DNA from 3 places in the Kribbella sp. NPDC049584 genome. Region 3 is predicted to be linked to each of the others. Evidence: riboswitches for the same ligand, from Rfam matches in the RefSeq annotation. Region 3 holds a riboswitch; each other region holds the start of a gene.
What was found. A riboswitch is a leader RNA that binds a small molecule or an ion and turns the genes downstream of it on or off. The one in region 3 is predicted to bind thiamine pyrophosphate.
Positions count from the first base shown of each region.

Region 1: another riboswitch for thiamine pyrophosphate. It lies ahead of thiS (sulfur carrier protein ThiS); the one in region 3 lies ahead of thiC (phosphomethylpyrimidine synthase ThiC).
Region 2: another riboswitch for thiamine pyrophosphate. It lies ahead of AB0J62_RS32645 (cytosine permease); the one in region 3 lies ahead of thiC (phosphomethylpyrimidine synthase ThiC).

Region 1 is NZ_JBFAPF010000013.1:95,463-103,082, forward strand. Features, by position in the region: gene AB0J62_RS34650 (YceI family protein) at 1-106, opposite strand, end outside; gene AB0J62_RS34655 (pyridoxamine 5'-phosphate oxidase family protein) at 138-557, opposite strand; gene AB0J62_RS34660 (hypothetical protein) at 700-861, shown strand; gene AB0J62_RS34665 (DUF5937 family protein) at 906-1,859, shown strand; gene AB0J62_RS34670 (glycosyl hydrolase) at 1,977-4,544, shown strand; gene AB0J62_RS34675 (LacI family DNA-binding transcriptional regulator) at 4,541-5,542, opposite strand; TPP riboswitch at 5,607-5,717, shown strand; gene thiS (sulfur carrier protein ThiS) at 5,710-5,913, shown strand; gene AB0J62_RS34685 (thiazole synthase) at 5,915-6,688, shown strand; gene AB0J62_RS34690 (NmrA/HSCARG family protein) at 6,702-7,547, opposite strand; gene AB0J62_RS34695 (DUF6807 family protein) at 7,569-7,620, opposite strand, start outside.
Region 2 is NZ_JBFAPF010000012.1:22,229-29,848, forward strand. Features, by position in the region: gene AB0J62_RS32615 ((p)ppGpp synthetase) at 1-275, opposite strand, end outside; gene AB0J62_RS32620 (ATP-binding protein) at 425-1,618, shown strand; gene AB0J62_RS32625 (hypothetical protein) at 1,867-2,817, opposite strand; gene AB0J62_RS32630 (DUF3152 domain-containing protein) at 2,938-3,792, shown strand; gene AB0J62_RS32635 (hypothetical protein) at 3,824-4,657, shown strand; gene AB0J62_RS32640 (alpha/beta hydrolase) at 4,654-5,316, shown strand; TPP riboswitch at 5,334-5,452, shown strand; gene AB0J62_RS32645 (cytosine permease) at 5,448-6,773, shown strand; gene AB0J62_RS32650 (cation:proton antiporter) at 6,715-7,620, opposite strand, start outside.
Region 3 is NZ_JBFAPF010000018.1:20,426-28,045, forward strand. Features, by position in the region: gene AB0J62_RS39985 (DUF47 family protein) at 1-258, shown strand, start outside; gene AB0J62_RS39990 (inorganic phosphate transporter) at 261-1,259, shown strand; gene AB0J62_RS39995 (inorganic phosphate transporter) at 1,347-2,483, shown strand; gene AB0J62_RS40000 (hypothetical protein) at 2,497-2,730, shown strand; gene AB0J62_RS40005 (hypothetical protein) at 2,824-3,348, opposite strand; gene AB0J62_RS40010 (lysophospholipid acyltransferase family protein) at 3,484-4,230, opposite strand; TPP riboswitch at 4,271-4,402, shown strand; gene thiC (phosphomethylpyrimidine synthase ThiC) at 4,394-6,016, shown strand; gene AB0J62_RS40020 (transposase) at 6,154-6,753, shown strand; gene AB0J62_RS40025 (hypothetical protein) at 6,750-7,304, shown strand; gene AB0J62_RS40030 (RDD family protein) at 7,307-7,620, opposite strand, start outside.

The DNA.
Region 1 (7,620 bases), on a different contig from region 3:
GCCCGCGTACCCGGGTGGCCATCCGGTGGCGCGCGACGAACCCGATCCGCGTCCGCGCGGCGTCGAGTACGTAGTCACCGGTGAGCTGGTTGAGTGTCGTCGTCATGCCGGGTACGACGAGACAGCGAGTCGAAGTGTCAGCCGATGACCCCCGTGGTGATGCGTCGCGGGGTGATGTCGAACATCGAGTCCTCGGGCGGATCGGCCAGGTACGCCGCGCGGAACTCCTTCGGCAGATATTTCTCCACCATCGCGTTGAGCAGGTCGGGGCTCAGCGGAAGCAGCCGGGCAACACCTTGCATATTGACGTACTTCGCGGTCGGTCCGTCGGCTGTCTGGACCGAGAGCGACAACTCGCCCGAGCCCTCGCGGTGCAGCCTGGCCTTCTTCGACTTCGCCGGCGTCATCACCTGGAATCTGTTCTCGCCCGGCAGGTGGTGAAACCACACCGGCGTCACATGCGGCGACCAGCCCGGATCGTCGATCGCCAGCACAGCAACCAGCGGCTGCGCCAGAAACTCGGCTGCCTCGTCGTCCTCCATCGTGCGAAAACCCATGCTTCCTCCACTCGTGAAGTCGGCACCGACCCTTCCATCAGCCACCGACAATTCCAGGAGCCACCGACAATTCCGGACTCGTCACCTCGGCGTCGGACAGGTGGTTCATACTGCCGTCGTACGACGGGAGCTAGGAGGGGTTATGAGTGATCGCGAACCGGATGAGGTCGACCCGGATCTGGCTGAGGAAGAGAGCGAGGTCGGCTTCGACCTGGGGACGGACGTGGCCGAGCCGCAGGCGCAGTACGGGTCGGAGAATTTCGACATCGCCAACGACCTCGGGTACGGCAACGGCCCCTCCTGAGTAGCACCGCCGATTTAGGATCGGGCTACATCGGCGGAGGGACTGTGGTGCTGACTTACAAGCTGACTTCGCGTGATCTGGCGGAGGTGCGGTTTGCGGTCTCGCCGGTCGCGGAGATGGTGTTGTCGTTGCGCGCGTTGCGGGAGCCGGGCCGGTTCCCGTTGCAGCTGGGCTGGATCAGGGCGGTCCAGCCTCGCGTGGCGGAGCTTGACTGGGAGGTACTGCGGTGGCTCGTCAACGACACGATGGGAAGCCCGGACTTCCTGACGCCACGACCAACCTCCCCGCTCACCCAGCTCGCCGACGAGCTGCAGGTGATCGCCGAGGTGGACCGCGAAACGTTCGAGCGGCAGGTCGTGGCGGTGCACGGCGAGCTCCCGGCCGATCTGACTCTGACCATCGACAAGGTCATCGAGGCCCTGCGTCAGTACTGGGACGCCATGATGGCGCCGTACTGGGACCGGATGCGCACCCTGCTCTCGGCAGACATCAGCTACCGCGGCCACGTCCTCACCCAGCACGGCACCGGCGCCATGCTCAACGGACTGGCACCGGCGATCACCTACGCAGACGGACTGCTGAAGGTCGACCGCGTAGCGGCCGTGAGCCGGACCGAGGCTGTCGACGGCCGCGGACTCGTGCTCCAGCCGAGCCTGTTCGGCCCGCACGCGGTCATCCCATTCGACCCAGGAGCCGAACCGATTCTGGGCTACCCGCCACGCGGCCAAGCGAACCTGTGGTCAGTCGTCGAACCACCATCGCAGCAGGACCTGGCCCAGTTGATCGGTACGCCGCGCGCACACATTCTCGAGCTGCTGACGCATCCGCGCACCACGACCGACCTGGCGGGCGAGCTGAAGGTGACCCCGTCGGCGGTGAGCCAGCATCTCCAGCTGCTCCGCCGGACCGGTCTCGTCGAGCCGCAACGCACCGGCAAGCAGGTGCTGTACCGACCCACCGAGCTCGCCGCCCTCCTCACCGGAGCCAACCTCAGCTGAGGCAGGCGGTGGCGAGCTGTTGACACCGCGATCACCCACAGCGATAGTACAAATCGATTTGCATCACGTCGTGGCAGCCGACGTCTCACCTACACCGCCCTGATTCAAGGAGTCGGCATGAGACGTAGTCTTGCCATCGTTCTCGGAGTTCTCCTCCTCTGCTTCGGCACCATCGGCACCACAGCCCCGGCCCACGCGGCGACCCTCGCCCTCACTCCCCTCACCCTGGGCAACGTGTTCACCGACGGCCAGCCGGTGAAGATCGGCCTCAGCACCGATGCGTCCTCGGTGAACTGGTCGGCGGCCGACGTCAACGGCACCGTCGTCGCCACCGGCAGCCAGGCCGCCGCGAGCACGCTGCAGGTCTCGGTCACCACCCGCGGCTGGTACAAGCTGACCGTCCAGGCGGGCACGGTCAGCGCACAAACCACCTTCGCGATCCTCAGCCCGCTCAGTACGGCGTCGATCGCCGGCCTCACCACCAACCGGGTCGGCGATTTCGAGAACACCGCGGAAGGCTGGACCTTCTACCCAGGCAGCGAGTTCCCTGGCGCAACGGGAAGCTTCGCACTCGACACCACCGACAACCACTCCGGCACAAGCTCGGGCAAACTGTCCGGGAACTTCAGCGCCGGCGGTGCCTACGTCAGCGTCAACCGCACCCTCCCGTCGGTCAACGCCTCCAGCGTCAGCTTCTGGGCCAAGTCCCCGAACCTGTCCTTCCTCACGTTCCGCATCACCGACTCCACCGGCCAGGTCCATCAGCAGCGCCTAACGTTGTCTGGGGCAACTGATTGGCAGCCGCTCGGTGTCACCCGGTTCGACGGCGGCAAGCAGTACGTCCACTTCGGCGGCGCCAACGACGGCGTCTGGCACGGTCCCGCCAAGGGCCTCGAGATCGTTCTCGACAAGGGCGCGATCACCGGCGCGACGAGCAGCAGCGTGAGCATCGACGACCTGAGCCTGAACGCCCTGTCGACCAAGCCGACGACACCGCTCGGCAACTACGAGAGCGCGGCGGAAGGCTGGTCGTTCTATCCCGGCAGCGAGTTCCCCGGCGCGACCGGCAACCTCACCTACGACACGACCGGTCCGCAGTCCGGCGCGCAGTCCGCGAAGCTCTCTGGTGACTTCACGGGCGGCGGAAACTACGTCGCGATCCAGCGCAACCTCGTCCCGATCGACCTGGCCGCGCTCAGCCTCTGGGTGAAGACGAGCCAGTTATCAGCCATCGGTCTCCGGCTGACCGACGCGACCGGCCAGGTCCACCAGCAACGGCTCACGCTCTCCGGCTCCACGGCGTGGCAGCAGCTCAATGTCACCACCTTCAACGGGGGCATCGGCTACCTGCACTTCGGCGGCGCCGACGACGGCCTCTGGCACGGTCCGGCCAAGGCGATCATGCTCACGCTGGACAAGAGCCTGATCAGCGGCGGCGGTACGACGGCCTCCGTCAACGTGGACGCGGTCGCGGCAACCACGCCCACGACGTACAACGGAGTCGGCACGCACTTCGCCGGCTCCTGGGCGCCTGACGTGATCCCGTTGGTAAGCCAGGCCGGTGCTCGAACGGCGAGAGATGAGGCGTACTGGTCCGCCGCCGAGACCACACCCGGCACCTACGCCTTCCCGGCCAAGGTGACGACCTACCTGCAGTCGTACCAGTCGAACGGTCTCGACCCGCTCATGGTCGCGGACTACGGCAACTGCCTCTACGACTGCCCCGATCAGCTCTTCAACGCGCCGTACACCGACGCCGGCCGGACCGCGTTCGCCAACTACGCCAACGCGCTCGCGAACCAGTACCCGCAGATCCACAACCTGGCCGTGTGGAACGAGTGGGACGTCAACGCGGCCGGTCCGGCGAACAAATCCCCCGACAGCTACCTGGCACTGCTCAAGGCGACGTACACGAAGCTGAAGGCCACGCACCCTGATCTCACCATCGTCGGCGGCGGTGACACCGACGTGACGCAGCAGGACTGGTTCACGACCTTCTGCCAGCTCGGCGGTTTGAAGTACCTCGACGTCGTGTCCATCCACCCGTACAACTTCCTGCACGCGCCCGAGAGTCTCGGTACTGCGATCGATCAGGTGCGCGCGACGATCCGGCAGTACAACGGAGGCGTCGACAAACCGATCTGGATCACCGAGGCCGGCTGGTACACCGGCTCCGGCAGCGCGGTACCGGTCGACGAGCCCACGCAGGCGATGTACATGGCGCGCGAGATGCTCAACGTTCCCGGGCACGACGTCGACCGGTTCTACATGTACGACTTCAAGAACGACGGCATCGATCCGGCCGCGGCGGAGAACAACTTCGGGCTCGTGCACAACGAGGCCGACGCGCTCGGTAAGTACACCCCCAAGCCGTCGTACGTCGCCTATGCGACAGCCGCACGTCAGCTCCGCGGCGCGACGTTCCTCGGCAAGGAGAATCCGGGCAACGGGCTGATCGACCAGGTCTACGCGGCGAACGACGGTACGCCGTTCCGCGCGATCTGGGCCGCATCCGGATCCAACACGACGGTGACGGTCAACGCGACCGGACCCGTCCAGGTCACAAGCCTCTACGGTCTGACCAGCACGATGACACCTAACGCGAACGGCCAGATCACGGTCACGGTAGGCATCTGGCCGACGTACATCTCGGGCTCGACCGTGACGTCGGTCAGCGCGCCCTAGGCGGATTCCCGCGGTACGACGGAAGGCGCGAACAGAATGCGCTGCGGCAGGCTGGCGGCCGTCCCCTCCAGCCTGCTCAGCAGGACCCGGCCGACCGCGCGACCCTGCTCACGCGGATCGCCCGCGATCGTGGTCAGCGACGGCGAGATGAGCGCTGCCGCCTCGATGTCGTCGAAACCCATCACCGCAAGGTCATCGGGCACGCGAAGGCCGCGGGCGCGGGCGACATCTAGGGCGCCGATCGCGACCATGTCGTTCGTACACAGCACGGCCCGCGGCGGTTTGCGCAGTTCGAGCAACTTCTGCAATCCCGCAGCGCCGCCGGCTCGGGAGAACTCCTCGCGGACGACCAGCTGACTGTTGAACCGCAGCCCGGCCGAGGTCAGCGCGCGACGGTAGCCCTTCACCCGATCTGCGGGCGGCCCGTCCCCCAGGGCGCCGGTGATGAAGCCGATCCGGTGATAGCCGCGCCTGATCAAGTACCGCGTTGCGATCTCTCCGGCTGCGAGGTCGTCGGAGGTCAGTACGTCGATCCCGGCCGAGGCCTTCCGCCCGCCCATCAGTGCCACCGGGATCCCCGCCTCGACGGCGGCCGCCACGTCGCTCGCCTTGCTGTAGTAGCCGGCGAACACGATTGCGTCGACACTGCGAGTCACCATCCGCGCGACCAGATCCTTCTCGGCTGAAGGCGAGCCGTCGGTGTTGCCGATCAGCACCTGGTACCCGGGCTCGCTGACCACGTCGAGCAGACCACGCGCGACCGACGGGTAGAACGGGTTGGTGATGTCCGGCACGATCAGCGCGATCGTCTGGGTCCGCTGCATCCGGAGGCTGCGCGCGAGCTGGTTCGGCTCCCACCCGAGCTCGTCCATCACCGACCGCACTCGAGCCCGCGTCACCTCCGACACGTGCCGTCGCCCCGACACGACATGCGAAACCGTCGTCGGACTGACCCCTGCCCGAGCAGCCACGTCCGAGATCGCGACCCGCTTCGCCAAGACGCTCCCCTCCCCGCGCAGTTCTGGTCACGATAACTGCCCATCGCCACCAGGGCGCTATAGTCGAGAGGTCCGCGGGAGCTCGCATGGAGTGGGCTGAGAGGGTGACTAGCCGTCACCGACCGCTGAACCTGAATCGGGTAATTCCGGCGTAGGGAGGAAGCGCGATGGAATCCGTGTGGGTGAACGGTACGGCGGTTGACGTGCCGGCCGGCAAGTCCGTGGCCGAGTTGATCACGGAGTACTCCGATCGCACCACGGGGATCGCGGTCGCGGTGAATCAGAACGTGCTGACCAAGGCCGAGTGGGCGCAGACCGCGTTGCAGCCCGGTGACCGGGTCGAGATCGTCAGCGCGACGCAGGGAGGCTGACATGGATGACCCACTGGAGCTCGGCGGGCGGACCTACACGTCCCGACTCATCATGGGCACGGGCGGTTCGGCCAATCTGGAAGTGATGGAGGAGGCATTGATTGCCTCCGGCACCCAGTTGACCACGGTCGCGATGCGCCGCCTCGGCACGGGGCACGAGGGCTCGGTGCTCGACGTGCTCAAGAAGCACAGCATCGACGTACTGCCGAACACCGCCGGCTGCCACACCGCAGCCGAGGCTGTGCTGACCGCGAAGCTGGCGCGGGAGGCGTTGGAGACCGACCTGATCAAGGTCGAGGTCGTCGCCGACGATCACCTGCTGCTGCCCGACCCGTTCGAGCTGCTCGACGCCGTGGAAGCCTTGGTGGCGGACGGTTTCACCGTGCTGCCGTACACGAACGACGACCCGATCCTGGCCCGCCGGCTCGAGCAGGCCGGCTGTGCGGCCGTCATGCCGTTGGCCGCGCCCATCGGTTCGGCGCTCGGGATCCGCAACCCGCACAACATCGCGCTGATCGCGGAAGCGGCCGAGGTGCCGGTCATCGTCGACGCCGGGATCGGTACGGCGAGCGACGCCGCGCTGGCGATGGAGCTCGGATGCGACGCGGTCATGCTCGCGACCCCGGTCACCCGTGCGGAGAAGCCCGCCCTGATGGCCGCCGCGATGCGTGATGCCGTCTCCGCGGGACGAGCCGCACGCCTCGCCGGGCGGGTCCCTCGCCGTTGGCAATCCGCGCTGGCGTCGTCGCCTACAACTGGTCTGCCGACGTCCTGACGTACGACGGCGCTCAGGCGAGGAACTCCTCGACGGTGGTCACGTGTCCCACCAGCTTCGCGGTCTCCGCGACGTCGACCGTGACCTGGTTGACCGCCAGCCAGCGCCACATCGTGGTCAGGTCCGTGCCCACGAACCGTTCGAAGAGCCGGACCGGCATCCGGAAGCTCCGTGGCGGTCGGCCCTTCGCGTCGGCCCAGGCTCGCCGGCACCCGTCGATCGAACGGAGCTCGGCCGCCAGCGCGAGCTCCTTTCCGGCGAAAACGGACGGCTCGGCGAAGGCCCGGGCGGCGACCGCACCGAGGTTGTCGACGGCCAGCCAGGGGATCCTTGTGCTCTCGCCGGCGAGCTTGGGCATCACATGCCAGACCGAGACCGCCGGATAGAAATCCTTGTGCGTCATGAGTTCCATGAAGGCCATCGGCCGGAGAACGGTCAGCGGCAGGTCCGAGTCGCGCAGGTAGTCCGCGATGACGAGCTTCGATTCCCAGGAGTCGACGCCGGTACCACGTAACCCTGGTCCGGCCGAGCCGTAAACCACGTGCTGGACGCCGGCGGCGTGAGCAGCGTCGGCGACGTTCTTACCCTGCCGTACCTCGCCTTCATGGCCGGCAGTCATCGGGTTCTGGACGCTATAGACGCCGTAGGCCCCCTTGAAGGCCGGGAGCAGCGATCGCGTGTCCGCCATGTCGCACGGCGCGACCTCGGCGCCGGCTGCCTGCAGCGCGCGGCCGGGCAGGGAGTCCGGCTTCCGTGTCAGCGCGCGAACCCGCCAGCCGTCGGCCAGCAGATGCCTGGCGACCGCTCCACCCTGACGTCCAGTAGCCCCCAGCACCGCGACGAGCCTGTTCGGTTCCATTCCACGCCCCTCGCTGACAGGCTAGGCGCGCGGAAGCCTCCCGACCAGATCATGAGCCTCGGCGACCTTGATC
Region 2 (7,620 bases), on a different contig from region 3:
ACCAGGAAGGTGATCACCCGGGCCGCCACCAGGTCGGTGATCTGGTTCAGCGGGTCGTCGTACTTCGGTCTGCTCGAATCGTCCGGGTGCGACTTCGAGGCCTTCGCGAGGAACGACTCCGGGTCCTTGGCGCGGGCGGTCGCGGTCAGGTAGTTGATGCCTTCTTCTTCACCGATCAGCTCGTTGATGAGCGCCTCGAGCTTGCGCGCGCCGCCGACGTACTGCTGGTGCACCCGCTCGTACATCGCCCCGGCCTGCGAAGCCCACTCCACCATGGCGGAACCCTAGTGGTCTTGCGGTCGCTCGTGGTGTCTATCAGTTTCTAGTGATTTCGCTAGAAAGCTGTAGAGACCGGTCGCGACACGCTCTGGTCCTTGATTGGTCAATCTACGGAAAACGCTAGAGGCGCTCATACAGTGAAAGCATGGATCCGATCCGGAATCCCTATGCGCCCGGCGCCGGTCAGCGGCCGCCTGAGCTGGCCGGACGCGACACCGAGGTGCGGCAGTTCGAGGTGGTCCTCGAGCGGGTCGCGGCAGGCAGACCGGAGCGGAGCCTGGTGCTCAGCGGACTCCGGGGCGTGGGCAAGACGGTGCTGCTCAACACGTTGCGTTCGCAGGCGATCAAGCGGGCGTGGGGCACGGGGAAGATCGAGGCACGGCCGGAGCAGAGCATCCGGCTGCCGATCGCGCAGGCGCTGCACACCGCGATGCGGGAGCTGGGTCATCGGCACCGCGACGATGACCGGGTCGACCAGTTCAGCGCCGTACTGAAGGCTTTTGCGTTGCGGACCGGGGCTGAGGACCGGAAGGGGATCAGGTGGCATCCGCCGGTGGATGTGGCCGCGGCGAAGGGGCGGGCCGACTCCGGCGACCTGGAGATGGACCTGATCGAGCTGTTCACCGACGCTGCTGATCTGGCTGGCGACCTGTCCGTCGGGGTCGGGCTGTTCATCGACGAGATGCAGGACATCAGCGCGGACGACCTGTCCGCGTTGTGCGCCGCATGTCACGAGATCTCGCAGCAGAGTGCGCCGCTGGTTGTGGTGGGTGCAGGGCTGCCGCATCTACCCGCCGTACTGTCGGCCAGCAAGTCGTACTCCGAGCGGCTGTTCCGGTATGTCCGTGTCGATCGGTTGGCGCGCGACGCATGCGACCGCGCGCTGATGGTGCCGGCGGAGAGCGAAGGCGTCCAGTACGACGAGGAGGCGCTGGACGAGCTGTACGCGCAGACCGACGGCTACCCGTACTTCGTGCAGGCCTTCGCACACTCCACCTGGGACCACGCGCCGACGTCTCCCATCACGATCAAGGACGTTGCTGTAGCAGCCCCCGAGGCTTCCGCTGAACTCACCGTCGGGTTCTTCGGCTCTCGCTACGAACGGGCCACCCCGGCCGAACGCGAGTACATGCGCGCGATGGCCGAGCTGGGCATCGGCGTCGACGACGGCTCCGTCCCCACCGCCGAGGTAGCCAGCACCCTCAACCGCAAACCCCAGTCGCTCTCCCCAGCCCGAGATGGCCTCATCAAAAAAGGCCTGGTCTTCTCCGCCGAACGCGGCACCGTAGCCTTCACCGTCCCCCACTTCGGCAAATTCCTCCGCACCCGCACAGCCTGAAACCCCGCGTGCTACGCAGGCGCTCTCTCGTCGCTCCGCTCCTCGGCAGCACCCGCTCCGCACGCAGCCCGCCCACCCCCGGCTCATCGCCGGTGCATCCTTTCCGGCTATCGCCGGGACTTTCCGGCTGTCGCCGGTGTCTGCGGGCTGCCGCCCGCGGTGCGCGCTGCCGCGCGATCGACTACCCCTGCCGCGCCCCCGCTGTTCCGTCGCGTAATGACGGGAACGACCGCGCGGGTACCGGCCGGTCAATCCGAGAGCCGTGGGTCGACGGTCGCCGGAGCATCGGCGTACGCCCTGGCGATCTCGAAGCAGAACGTCATCAACTGCGGAATCCGGCCGGGATTCAGCCATCCCGGCGTGGTTCGTGCCTGTTGCTCAGAGCCGTTGAAGCCGAACAGACTGTCGGCCTGACGCCTGAACTGTTCGGTCGTCAGAGACTCGACAGGGATGCCGCTGTTCCACCCGGCGTACGAGGAGAACGGGACGAACACCCGGCCGTCGGTGTAGAGCGTCACCACTGTCCGAAGACCGCGCTTCGAGGGACCGCGAGCTTCCAGCACCAGATGGTTGGGACCGAACCGCCGCTTGTGACCGGCTGCGTCCCATTGCCTCACCACCTCGGCGACGGTGTCTCTGATCTCCGGTGTGTCGCAGACCGAGAGGAACTCGGCCAGAGACGTCAGCTTGGTCTTCGACTCGGTCTCGATGATTGCCATCACGAATTCATTGGGCTCTACGACTGTGGTGAAAAGCGGCGCCCAGAGGCTGTCACCGATCCGCACCGCCTTGGCCTCGACCAGCCAGACGCTGATGCCCCGTTCGCTGTCCAGAGCCGCGAGGTCATTCAAGTACTCAGCCAAGGCCCGGAACTCGTCGCGGTGTTGCTCTGCGATCACCACCAGTCCGCGGGCTCTCCGTGCGACGGCGTACGCCAGACCGCGCGTCAGATGATCATGGTCCGCACGACCGTACTGGTTCTCGATCACGAACTCCGTGCCGTCCTCGACCTGAGCGACGATGTCGATGCGACGTCCGCCCGTTGTTTGGACTTCGGACTGACCTGCGGCCGTGAGATCTACCCCGATGGCAGCGCCAAGTTGGTCCAAACGCTCCACGAGCAGCGGCGTGAAGTCCGCGGCCTCTCCCCGCCAGGCTTCGGTCAGTCGACCGAAGACCAGCCTCCCCATACTCGTCATCTGCACTCTCTAGCACCACACGGCTTTTCAGTCACCACCGAATGGATCGCAGTCTGTCGGCCGGCGTCGACATGAAAGGGGGGTTTTACAGGTACCAAGGACTCGGTAGGGTCGAGTGTCATGACCACCCGGCGGCGCGGCCAGCAGGCGGGTGGGGGTGTGCGGGGGCGGCATAGTCGGCGCAAGTCGTACAACGGGCAGTGGTTTGCGGTGACTGCCTTGGCCGTGGTGGGGACCATGGTGGTTGCGCATCCGGATGTGGCGCATCGGGCTAGTCTCGCGGCTGAGGTGGTTGCGGGGGCCAACGAAGCGGTGAGTGCGGAGCCGGTGGTGGAGACGCCCAGCGTGGCGCCGAAGCCGGTGGTGACGCCGACGCAGAAGTTCACCACGCCGTTGCGGCCGGCGCCGACCTTGACGCGGCAGCCGAAGAACGCGAAGCCGAACGTGCTGGTGTCGACCGGGAAGCTTGCCGTGGTGCCCGGGTTCAACAAGGCGAGCGGCGTGCGCGACAAGCTGACCTACCGCGTCGAGATCGAGCAGGGGCTGTCGGTCAACGGAGCCGCTGTCGCGGCCGCTATCCACAAGACGCTGACCGACCCGCGCGGTTGGCAGGCACTGCACCCGGTGAGCTTCGAGCGGACCGACAAGGTCGACGCCGATCTCCGGATTATCCTGGCGACGCCGGCGCTGACCGACAAGCTGTGTCTGCCGCTCGACACCGGCGGTGAGGTGTCCTGCCGGGTCGAGGACCGGGTGGTACTCAACGCGAAGCGGTGGATGTACGGGATCCCGGCGTACAACGGCAACGTCGAGCTGTACCGCAGCTACCTGGTCAACCATGAGGTCGGTCACGCCCTCGGGCACGGGCACTCGACCTGCACCAAGCCGAAGACCCCCGCACCGGTGATGATGCAGCAGACCAAGGGCCTGGCCGGCTGCCTGCCCAACGCCTGGCCCACCATCAAGGCCACCTGAGAAACTAGGTACGGACGGGAGGAGCAGAGCGATGTCGTCACAGGACTTCCCGACGTACGGCCGGGGCGAGCAACCCGATCAGGCCGATCAGCAGCCCGGCGAGGAGCAGCACCACTACGCCCCGCCCACGCCGTACGGCGGTGGCACATACGGCACCGGCCGCGCGACTCCGCCGGTCGAAGGCCCGTACGCACCGCCTCAGCCCTACGGCACCCCACCAGGACAGTACGGCGTCCCGCCCCACCCGCAGGCTGGTCCGCACCACGCCCAGCCGCCCAGCTACCGCCCCGGTATGCCGTACGGCGCCCCGTCGAGCCCTGAGCCGCACGAGCTCCCCGTGTACGGACGGGAGCAGCCGCGCGACCCCCGTGCTTACCGGGTCGTCGGTCTGGCCACGGTGATCGCCGGCTTCTACGGCCTGCTCGTCATCTCGGTCCAGCGGGTCTCGCTGCGCGACATCTCGCAGGCACCGGGCTCACCCCTCAACCACCCGCTGCGCACGGACGTGATCGACGCGATCGGCCAGCTGCTGCTCGTGGTCGTCGGCGCCGCCGCGCTGTTCATGTGGATCCGCGACGTACTCGCCCGCCGCAGGGCCGGCCGCCAGCCCGAGCCGGCTGAGCTGGTCGGCCTCGGCCTGGTCGCGGTCTCCGCCGTACCGATCCTGGTCTGGCTGATCATGGTGCTGTCCACGGGTCTGGGGTCCATCGACGGCGCGGTCGACCGGCTGCCCACGGCGTACGGCTGGGGTGGTGCCGGTCTGCTGATCCTCGCGGTCGGTCTCTTCCTCGGGTACCGCGAACTGAAGCCCGACGTACCCAACCCGGTCGTCCAGGGCCCACCGGTCAAGGCACCCTGGGAGTGAGCGCACCAGTCGTCCTGGTGCCCGGTCTGGGCCTCGGCCCCGAGTCGTACGCCCGGACCGTGGAGCACCTCGTCACGCCGTACCACGTCGTCACCCTGCCCGGGTACGGCGAACCGGCCGGCGTCCGCGAGGATCTGCACCCGCGCGCACTGGCGGTAGCCCTCGCCGAGAAGATCCGCGAGCGGTCCGTCCTCGTCGGCCACTCCGCCAGCTGCCAGATCGTCGTCGAAACCGCAGTCCGGTACGCCGATCTCGTGCACGCGGTCGTACTAGCGGCGCCGTCGGGTGATGCGCGGATGTCCAGTTGGGTGGACCGAACCGTGCGCTGGCTGGGATCCGCCGTCCCGGACTCGCCCAAGCTGATCCGGACCGTCACCCCGCAGTACGTGCGGACCACGCTGCCGACCATTGCCCGCGCCGGTGAGGCGTCCCGGCACCACGACCTGGCCGGAGTGATCTCGCAGGTCAAGGCACCGGTCTTCATCGTCCGTGGGAAGCACGACCTGCTGGCGACGGCGGAGTGGGTCCAGCGACTCGCCGAGCTGAGCCATGGTGAGGCGCGGACCTTCGAGACCGGCGCGCATATGCCGGTCGTCACGAACGGCCCGGAGCTCGCCGCTCTCATAGAACGAGCAGCCGCTCTGCCGGAAACTAGCTGACGCGTTAGACTCCAGACACAAACCTATGCGGGAGCTCGCACCGAGGATGCGCGGGCTGAGAGGGCGACAGCTTGGGTCGCCGACCGCCTGAACCTGACCGGGTAATGCCGGCGTAGGGATTGGGGTCACAGATGACCGATACCGCTGTTCGTCCTGCCGACTCGACCGAGGCGCCGCTCGTCCTCACCACCGATGCGCCGCGGACGCTCGGCTTCTTCGACCAGTTCACGCTGTGGGGCAACTTCGGCATCTCGCTGTTCGGCCCGGTGACCGGTGCGCTCGTCGCGGCGTACACGGGCTCGCTGTGGCAAGGGCTGCTCGCGGTCGTCGTCGGCTGCGTGATGGGGGCGCTCGTGCTGGGCGGTGCGGCCGTGTTCGGGTCGCACACCGGTGCGCCGGCGATGGCGAGCCTGCGGGGGCTGTTCGGCCGTCGCGGCTCGATCGCGCCGACCATCCTCAACATCGCTCAGAACGTCGGCTGGGCGACGATGGAGATTATCGTCATCTCGCAGGCCGCGGTCGCGGTGACGAGTGAACGCTGGCGCTGGCTGTTCGTCGTACTGGCCGGGATCATCGCGACGACGATGGCGGTCCGGCCGCTGGGCAGCGTGAAGATCCTGCGGAAGTTCATGGTGTGGCTGGTGCTGATCGCGTCGGTCTACCTGTTCGTGCAGGTGCTCGGCAAGCCGGTGCATGCTCTGCCGCAGGACAGCGTGTTCGGCTTCTGGCCGGCCGTCGACCTCGCCGCCGCGGGTGTCGTCTCGTTCGCCCCGCTGGCCGCGGACTACACCCGGCACTCGCGTACCAACAAGGCTGCGTTCAGTGGGTCCGCACTCGGCTACGGCCTGGCAGCGATCGGGTACTACGCCCTCGGCGTTGTCGCGGTGGCCACCTTGCAGACCAACAGTGACGACGTGATCACCGCACTGGTCACCCTGCCCGCCGGAGCGATCGCACTGCTCGTGCTGCTGGTCGACGAGGTCGACGAGGCGTACGCGAACGTCTACTCGACCACGATGGCCGCGCACAATCTGATCGGCCACATCGACCGCCGGTGGATCTCGGTCGCCATCGGCGTGATCGCCACCGGGATCGCGCTGGTGGTTGACCTAGGCAACTACACGCAGTTCCTGTACCTGATCGGCTCGGTCTTCATCCCGTTGTTCGCGGTCGCGATCGCGGACTTCTTCGTGGTCAGCAAGATGAACTGGGACGTCTCCGGTACGGCGAAGTTCCGCTGGCAGCCGACGCTCGCGTGGCTGATCGGATTCGTCGCCTACCAGTTGGTGAACCCGGGCACCGTCGCCGGATGGTCCCCGTTCTGGACCGACGTACAGCAGGCGCTCTTCAACAACCAGCCGGTCCCGACGTGGCTCGGCGCGACGTACACGTCGATCGTCATCTCGATGCTGGCCGCGGTTCTTCTCGGCCGGATCGGTCGGCGGCAGGCTGCCTGAGCAGCGCGAGAGCGATTGCCGGGAAGATCAGCACGGACAGCAGTCCGGCGCAGACCAGCGCGGCGGCGGTGACCGGACTCATCAGCCCGGTCACCACGCCGATCTGCGTCGCGGTCACGATGAACGGCAACGAGGTCGCCTGCAACAGCCCGACAGCCGCGGTACTCCGAGCACCCAGCGTCCGCACCGAGAGGTACGCCGGTACGCCGCGCACGACCAGCAACGCCAGCAAGAACAGCGGAACGCGCAACAGCGCCGCCGGATCGTCGACCAGCCCGCGCAGATCCAGGCGCAGACCGCTCGTCACGAAGAACACCGGGATCAGGAAGCCGTAGCCGAGCGCCTCCAGCTTGGTCCGGAACCGGGGGTGCGAGGTCGCGTCGCGGTCGACCAGTCCGACGACTGCCCCGGCCAGGAACGCCCCGAGGATCGTCTCCAGCCCGAACTGCTCTGCCAAAGCGACGAACGCGATCAGCAGTACGACGGCCGCCCGGACCCGGATCTCGGCGGTGGTGTCCTGCAACCGCAACAGGACCAGGCCGATCCGCTGCGACCTGCCGGCGGTTGCCACGACCAATCCGGTCACCGCAACGAGCAGTGCGAACAGGCCGACCATGATCAGCCGCTCGCCCGCACTCCCGCCCTCGGTAGAGAACACCAGCGACAACAGGAGCACAGCCGCGAAGTCGGCAACCGACGCCGCCGCAATGGTGAACTGACCAACTCTCCCGTCCGCTTGAGCAGCGTCCTTGAGCACCGGCACCACGAGCCCCAGCGAGGTCGCCGACAGTGTCACAGCGAGGAGCAACGCACTGTGCACCCAGCCGACGGCCGAGAACACCGCACC
Region 3 (7,620 bases):
ATGGCGCAGCTGACTGCCGAGACGATGCCCCGGCTGCGGACCATGAAGGACCTGGCGGAGTACTGGATCGAGATCAACCGCCTGGAGAACACCGGTGACGCGGTCCACCGCAGGTTGATCGCGAAACTTTTCAGCGGTGAGTACGAGGCGCTGACCGTGATGAAGCTCAAGACTGTGGTCGACCTGCTGGAGGCCGCGATCGACGCCTTCGAGCACGTCGCCAACACGGTCGAGCAGATCGCCGTCAAGGAGAGCTGAGCGTGGAGCTCACGCTCGTCATCGCCGTCGTCCTCATCGCGCTGGCCTTCGACTACACCAACGGCTTCCACGACGCGGCCAACGCGATCGCGACCTCGGTCTCCACCCGGGCGCTCACGCCGCGGGTGGCGCTCGCGATGGCAGCGGCGTGCAACTTCCTGGGCGCGCTGGCCGGCACCGAGGTCGCCGAGACGGTCGGCAAGGGCATCATCAGCACGCCGTCCGGGACACACGGCCTGGTGGTCGTGATCGCGGCGCTGGTCGGCGCGATCACCTGGAACCTGATCACCTGGTACTTCGGCCTGCCCAGCTCCTCGACCCACGCGCTGATCGGCGGACTCGTCGGCGCCGGCCTCGCCTCGGCGAGCACCGTCCTGTGGTCCGGCATCGTCGACAAGGTCGTCATTCCGATGGTGCTGTCACCGGCGGTCGGCTTCCTCGGCGCCTTCGTGCTGATGGTCGCCATCCTTTGGCTGTTCCGGCATCGCAATCCGGGCAAGACCACGCGCGGCTTCCGGATGGCGCAGTCGCTGTCGGCCGCCGCGATGGCGCTCGGCCACGGGCTCCAGGACGCGCAGAAGACGATGGGCGTGATCTTCCTGGCCCTCGTCACCACCGGGCACGCCCAGCAGCACGACGGCATCCCGCTGTGGGTCAAGATCTCCGCCGCGACCGCGATCTCGCTCGGCACGTACTCCGGTGGCTGGCGGATCATGCGGACGCTGGGCCGCCGGATCATCCACCTCGACCCGGCCCGCGGATTCGCCTCCGAGGCGGTGTCGGCGGCCGTTCTCTACGTGATGGCGATCGGCCTGCACGCCCCGGTCTCCACCACCCACACGATCACCTCGGCGGTGATGGGCGCCGGTGCGACCAAGCGGCTGTCCGCGGTCCGCTGGGGCGTTGCCAAGGGCATCGTCATGGCGTGGATCCTGACGATCCCGGCTGCCGGACTCGTCGCGGCGCTCGTCTACGGGCTGGCTCACCTCATCTTGGAGTAAATTCCCGGGTCCGGTTCATTTCAAATTCACTCACCCGGCCTACGGTCGATCGACGCTGCTGATCGTCCGCCTAGGGAAGTGATCGGGATGGATCTGTCGTTCCTCGTCGTCGTGGTGATCATCACCGCGTTGGTGTTCGACTTCACCAACGGGTTCCACGACACCGCCAATGCGATGGCGACGTCGATCGCCACCGGCGCACTGAAACCGAAGGTCGCGGTGGCCATCTCGGCCGTGCTGAACCTGGTCGGTGCGTTCATCTCCACCGAGGTCGCCAAGACGATCTCCAGCGGGATCGTCGACGATGCCAAGGTGACCGTGCCGGTGATCTTCGGCGGCCTGGTCGGCGCCGTGCTGTGGAACCTGATGACCTGGTACGTCGGCCTGCCGAGCTCGTCGTCGCACGCGCTGTTCGGCGGCCTGATCGGCGCCACCTGGATCGCGTCCGGGAGCAGCGCCGTCCATTTCGGCACCGTCGTGCAGAAGATCATCATCCCGGCCGTGGCCGCGCCGATCGTGGCCGGCGTGGTCGCGCTGCTCGGCACGTTCCTGGCCTACAAGATCACCCAGCGGTCCCGGCAGAAGTCGGTCAGCGAGGGATTCCGGGCCGGCCAGGTCGCCTCCGCCTCGCTGGTCTCGCTCGCCCACGGCACCGGTGACGCGCAGAAGACGATGGGTGTGATCACGCTGGTGCTGATCACCTCCGGCAGTCTCGCCCCGGGCTCCAAGCCGCCGGTCTGGGTCATCCTGTCCGCCGGTCTGGCGATCGCGGCCGGCACCTACCTGGGCGGCTGGCGGATCATCCGGACGATGGGCAAGGGCCTGACCGAGATCGAATCGCCGCAGGGCTTCTCGGCCGAGACCAGTTCGACCGCGGTCCTGCTGGCCTCGTCCCACCTGGGCTTCCCGCTGTCGACCACGCAGGTCTGCTCCGGCAGCATCCTCGGCGCAGGCCTCGGCAAGCGGCTGGCCGAGGTGCGCTGGACGGTGGCAGGCCGGATGGCTGTCGCCTGGCTGCTCACACTGCCGGCCGCCGCGATCGTCGGCGCACTGGCCGGCCGGGTGGCCGACTCCGGCAACATCGGTGTGGTGATCATCGCGATCCTCGCCGTCGTGGCCGGCGGTGGCATCTACCTGGCCTCCCGGCGCACGCCGGTGACGTCGGAGAACGTGAACGACTACCCGAGCTCCACCCCGGCCGCCAGCCCGGCCGCGGCGGCGTGAGAGGAGTACGGCGATGCACATCGACTGGGGTTCACTCGGCCAGGTCGCACTGGTCAGCCTGCTCTTCGGAGTCGGACTGGCGGTGGTGTTCGCGCTCGGTGTCAGCGCGATGGCGCGGCGCGCGGTCGCGATCGACGAGAAGCGGCAGCCATCCGTCGCGGACACCAGCGTCGCGGCGCTCTGCTTCGCGGCCTGCCTGGCAGCTGTGTTCTACGGGCTGTACCTGATCATCCCGCAGTTCCACTGACGAGCTGAGAGGTACGACGGGCGGTCTGGCGGCTGCCCGTCGTACGCCTTCTCAGTGGTTGCAGCTCAGTGGTTGCAGCTCAGTGGTTCCGGCTCAGCGGTTCCAGCGCCGGACCGACTTCGCCACGTCCTTGGCCCGGATCGAGCCGAGGTTGTACTCCCACGCGGCCAGCAGCCGGTCGCCCAGCACCTCCGCGTCGAGGTAGGTCCGCGGCCGTACTGCGACCGCCCACGTCGCCGCGGCAGCGTGGCCCTGCTGGTGCAGCAGGTGGTCCACCGTCGCCTCGATGCGGCCCACCTGCTCGTCCCGCAGCCCGTCACAGGCCCATTCCTGCAGGATCCTGGGGTCGTCGGCGGTCATCCGGGCCAGATAGGTCAGCGGCCCGCGCCAGAAGCCCCTGCTGCCGATGCTGTCCAGCGTCTCGAGCGGGAACCAGCCGTTCTGGTTGCGCCGGCCGTTCACCGCGGACTCGATCTCGCGGGCGCGATCCGGGTTCAGCCCGCGGGTCGCCCAGTCGACGAAGAACGCACCGGCGTCCGGGATGTGCTCGGCAACATGCGGCGCCGGAGTCATCGCGCCCGGGTCGAACAGATGCAGCTCTTCCGGTGAATCGAACAAAACCTTCCCCGCCCGTTCGTGTCCGCGGGCCATCGATGCCGGCCCGCCGCACAGGGACCCCCCAGGTTCCTGCTCTGTCAACGAAGGCCTTCGTACCCTCGTTCAACCCCGAGGGTCAAGGTCCTGTCCGCCGTCTTAACGACGTTTGGCGGCTCGGCGGGCGAGCTCCTCCTGGTCCAGGCGCTCGGCCTCGGCCGGGGTCGGCGCGCTGCCGCCGTACGCCGCGGGCAGCCACCAGGCGCCGGCGGGCTGCTCGGGGTAGGCGCGGATGGTCTCGTCGAGCATTCCGGCCATCGTGGATCGCAGCTGCGCTGTCGCCTCGCCCGCGTCGTCGTCCGGCGTGACGGTGATCGGTGCGCCGATGGTGATCGAGATCGGGCGGTGCCGGGAGAAGTCCCGCGGATGATCCTTGGTGAACATCCGCTGCGTGCCCCACAGGATCATCGGGATGACCGGCACGCTGGCTTCCGCCGCCATCCGGACCGCGCCGGACTTGAACTCCTTCAGCTCGAAGGAGCGGCTGATCGTGGCCTCCGGGAACACTCCGACCACCTCGCCCGCGGCCAGGTACTCCAGCGCCTGCTGGTACGACGCCGCGCCCGCGTCCCGGTCGACCGGGATGTGGTGCATCCCACGCATCAGCGGACCGGAGTACCGGTTGCGGAACAGCACTTCCTTGGCCATGAACCGGACCAGTCGCTTGCTCGGGAGAGCGCCGTACCCGCCGAGGATGAAGTCGACGTAGCTGATGTGGTTGAGGGCGATCAGCGCACCGCCGGTCCGGGGCACGTTCTCCGCGCCGGTCAGGCGGAGCTTGAGGTCGAGAACCTTGAACGAGGTCCGCGCGAAGGCGATGACGGGCGGGTACACGAGGTCGCGCATCCCTAGACGTTACAGCCATGCCCTAGGGTGGTCGGTGACAACTTGAGATCGCGGGAGCTCGCACCGTAGTGGGCTGAGAGGGCGGCTGGACCAGGAATCGAACCTGGCCGGCGCCGCCGACCGCCGAACCTGTCCGGGTAATTCCGGCGTAGGGAGCACCAGCATGGTGAATGTCAGCACGATCCGTCCGGCCGTCACCACGGGTCCGATCTCGGGCTCGGAGAAGGTCTATCGCGGAGAGCTGGGCGTACCGGCTCGTCGCGTGCAGCTGACCGACGGCGAACACTTCGACCTGTACGACACCTCCGGCCCGTACACCGACGCGGCGGCGCGGATCGACGTACAGGCGGGTCTGCCCGCGATGCGGCGGGAGTGGATCGCCGGGCGCGAGCCACGGACCCAGCTCGGGCACGCGCGGGCCGGGGTGATCACCGAAGAGATGAGGTACGTCGCCGTCCGGGAGGGCGTCGATCCGGAGTTCGTCCGGGCCGAGGTGGCGCGCGGGCGGGCGGTGATACCGGCGAACCGGCGGCATCCGGAGAGCGAGCCGATGATCATCGGCAAGAAGTTCCTGGTGAAGGTCAACGCGAACATCGGCAACTCCGCCGTCACCAGCTCGGTCGAGGAAGAGGTCGAGAAGCTCGTCTGGGCGACCCGGTGGGGCGCGGACACGGTGATGGACCTGTCCACCGGGAAGAACATCCACGAGACGCGGGAATGGATCCTGCGGAACTCACCGGTGCCGATCGGGACGGTGCCGCTGTACCAGGCGCTGGAGAAGGTGAACGGCGATCCGGCCGCGCTGTCGTGGGAGGTGTACCGCGACACGGTCATCGAGCAGTGCGAGCAGGGTGTCGACTACATGACCGTGCACGCCGGCGTGCTGCTGCGCTACGTGCCGCTGACCGCGCGGCGTATCACCGGGATCGTGTCGCGGGGTGGATCGATCATGGCCGCCTGGTGCCTCGCGCATCATCAGGAATCGTTCCTGTACACGCATTTCGCGGAGCTGTGTTCGATTCTGCGGGAGTACGACGTGACGTTCTCGCTGGGCGACGGGTTGCGGCCGGGGTGCATCGCCGACGCGAACGACGACGCCCAGTTCGCGGAGCTGCGGACGCTGGGCGAGTTGACCCGGATCGCCTGGGAGCACGACGTACAGGTGATGATCGAAGGTCCGGGTCATGTGCCGATGCACAAGATCGCCGAGAACGTGCGGCTCGAGGAGGAGCTCTGCGGCGAGGCGCCGTTCTACACATTGGGGCCGTTGGCAACTGATGTGGCGCCCGCCTACGACCACATCACGTCGGCGATCGGCGCCGCACAGATCGGCTGGCTGGGTACGGCGATGCTGTGCTACGTCACGCCCAAGGAACATCTCGGGCTACCGGATCGTGACGACGTGAAGACCGGCGTGATCACCTACAAGATCGCTGCCCACGCAGCGGATCTGGCCAAGGGGCATCCGGGTGCACAGGCCTGGGACGACACGTTGTCCAAGGCAAGGTTCGAGTTCCGCTGGGAGGACCAGTTCAACCTCTCGCTGGACCCGGACACGGCTCGCTCCTTCCACGACGAGACCCTGCCGGCCGAGCCCGCGAAGACGGCCCACTTCTGCTCGATGTGCGGGCCGAAGTTCTGCTCGATGCGCATCACCGCCGATATCCGCGCGTACGCCGAGGAGCACGGCCTCACCTCGACGGAGGCGATCGAGGCCGGCTTCGCCGAGATGTCGGAGACCTTCAAGGCCGCCGACCAGAAGCTGTACCTGCCACTGGCTGACTGAGAGCCCTTGTCCGGCCCGGTTCACCGTCCTCCCGGGCCGGACACGGGGAGTAATCGGGTGAAGCGATTCAGGTTTTGTCCTTCACTCTACGTGAATAAGACTGTAGCCTTAAGCCGTTCAGAAGGAGGTGCAGGGCGATGGTCTTCGTTCTCACGGTAGATCAGCGAGGCAGCCGAAGCACGACCGATCTCGTACCCGAGCTGCTGAACTCCCTGAACCGCCGCCCGCGCCGGTCCGGACTGCTGCGGAGGTTCGAGCGGACCGCCGGCGATGAGGTGCAGGGCGTGCTGTCCGAGGCCCGGCCCACGATCGACGTGATCGTCGAGCTGCTGCGCGCGGACTCCTGGTACGTCGGCCTCGGTGTCGGCGAGGTGACCGAACCGCTGCCCCGCAGCACCAGAGCCGGCAGCGGCGAGGCGTTCGTGTTCGCCCGGGAGGCGGTGACCCGGGCCAAGTCGAGCCCGCACCATGTGAACGTGGTCGGCTCGGACTCGCGGGTCGCGGAGCAGGTGGAGACGGTGCTGTGGCTGATGGCGTCCGTACTGCGACGCCGGAGCGAGCGTGGCTGGGCAGTTGCGGACCTGTTGGCTGAAGGACTCACCAGGCGGGAGATCGGCGTGAAACTCGGCATCAGCCAGTCAGCGGTGACACAGCGCACGCAGGCGGCGGGATTCGCCGAGGAGCAGCGCGGACGGGTGCTGGCCGCTGATCTGCTCGGTGCTGGAGTCGCTGCGTGACGGCTCTGGTCCTGTCCTTGACGGCTGCCGGCCTGATCCTCGCTGTGCTCGCCTGGGTGCCCAGATCCGGCTCCAACCTCGAGATCGTGATCAGTGGCGTGATGCTCGCCTGTCTGGCCGCTGTGGGCGTTCTGCTGCTCTCAGGTCACGGAGTGGCCGGCTGGGCCGAGCGCTGGTGGAATGTGCTGCTCCTGCTCGCAGGTGGGTTAGCCGTCACAGGTGGCGGGCCATTGACGACCTCTGTGCTCGCCCTGGTCGACCGGAACAACACCAGGGCCCAGTCGACGCAGAAGGCCGGTGAGGTACTGCGTGGTGGCGCGCTGATCGGCGCCCTCGAGCGGACTGCGATCTACGCATCACTGGTAGCCGGTTGGCCGGAAGGCATCGCGGTCGTACTGGCAATCAAAGGCCTCGCCCGGTACCCAGAGCTCCGTAGTCCGGACCAGCCTGCGTCGGTCACTCCGCAGGCCGTTGCCGAACGGTTCATCATCGGCACCTTCACCAGCGTGCTGTGGGCAGTGACCTGTGCTGGTCTACTGCGTTCACACTGAGGTCAGGTCCTGACTACGTAGGTGTTCATGACCTTGTCGTGCCAGGTCTGCTTCTGGTCGTCCCACAACGGCCATAGAAGGTTCAAGAAGCAGGCGTTGTTGAACAGGCCGCTGAGGAACTCCCGCAGGAACGCCTTGCCCGCTCCGATCGGCTGCGCGGTCCGGGAGTCGACCAGCCGCAGATGGAGCACGGTCTTGCCGACGCTCTGACCGGTCTTGCCCTGGCGGAACACGCGATTCCACAGTCCGAGGCCGATGCTCACGAGAATGCCGACCACGAAGATGATGGCGGCGTACGGCCGCGGACCGTCGTCCG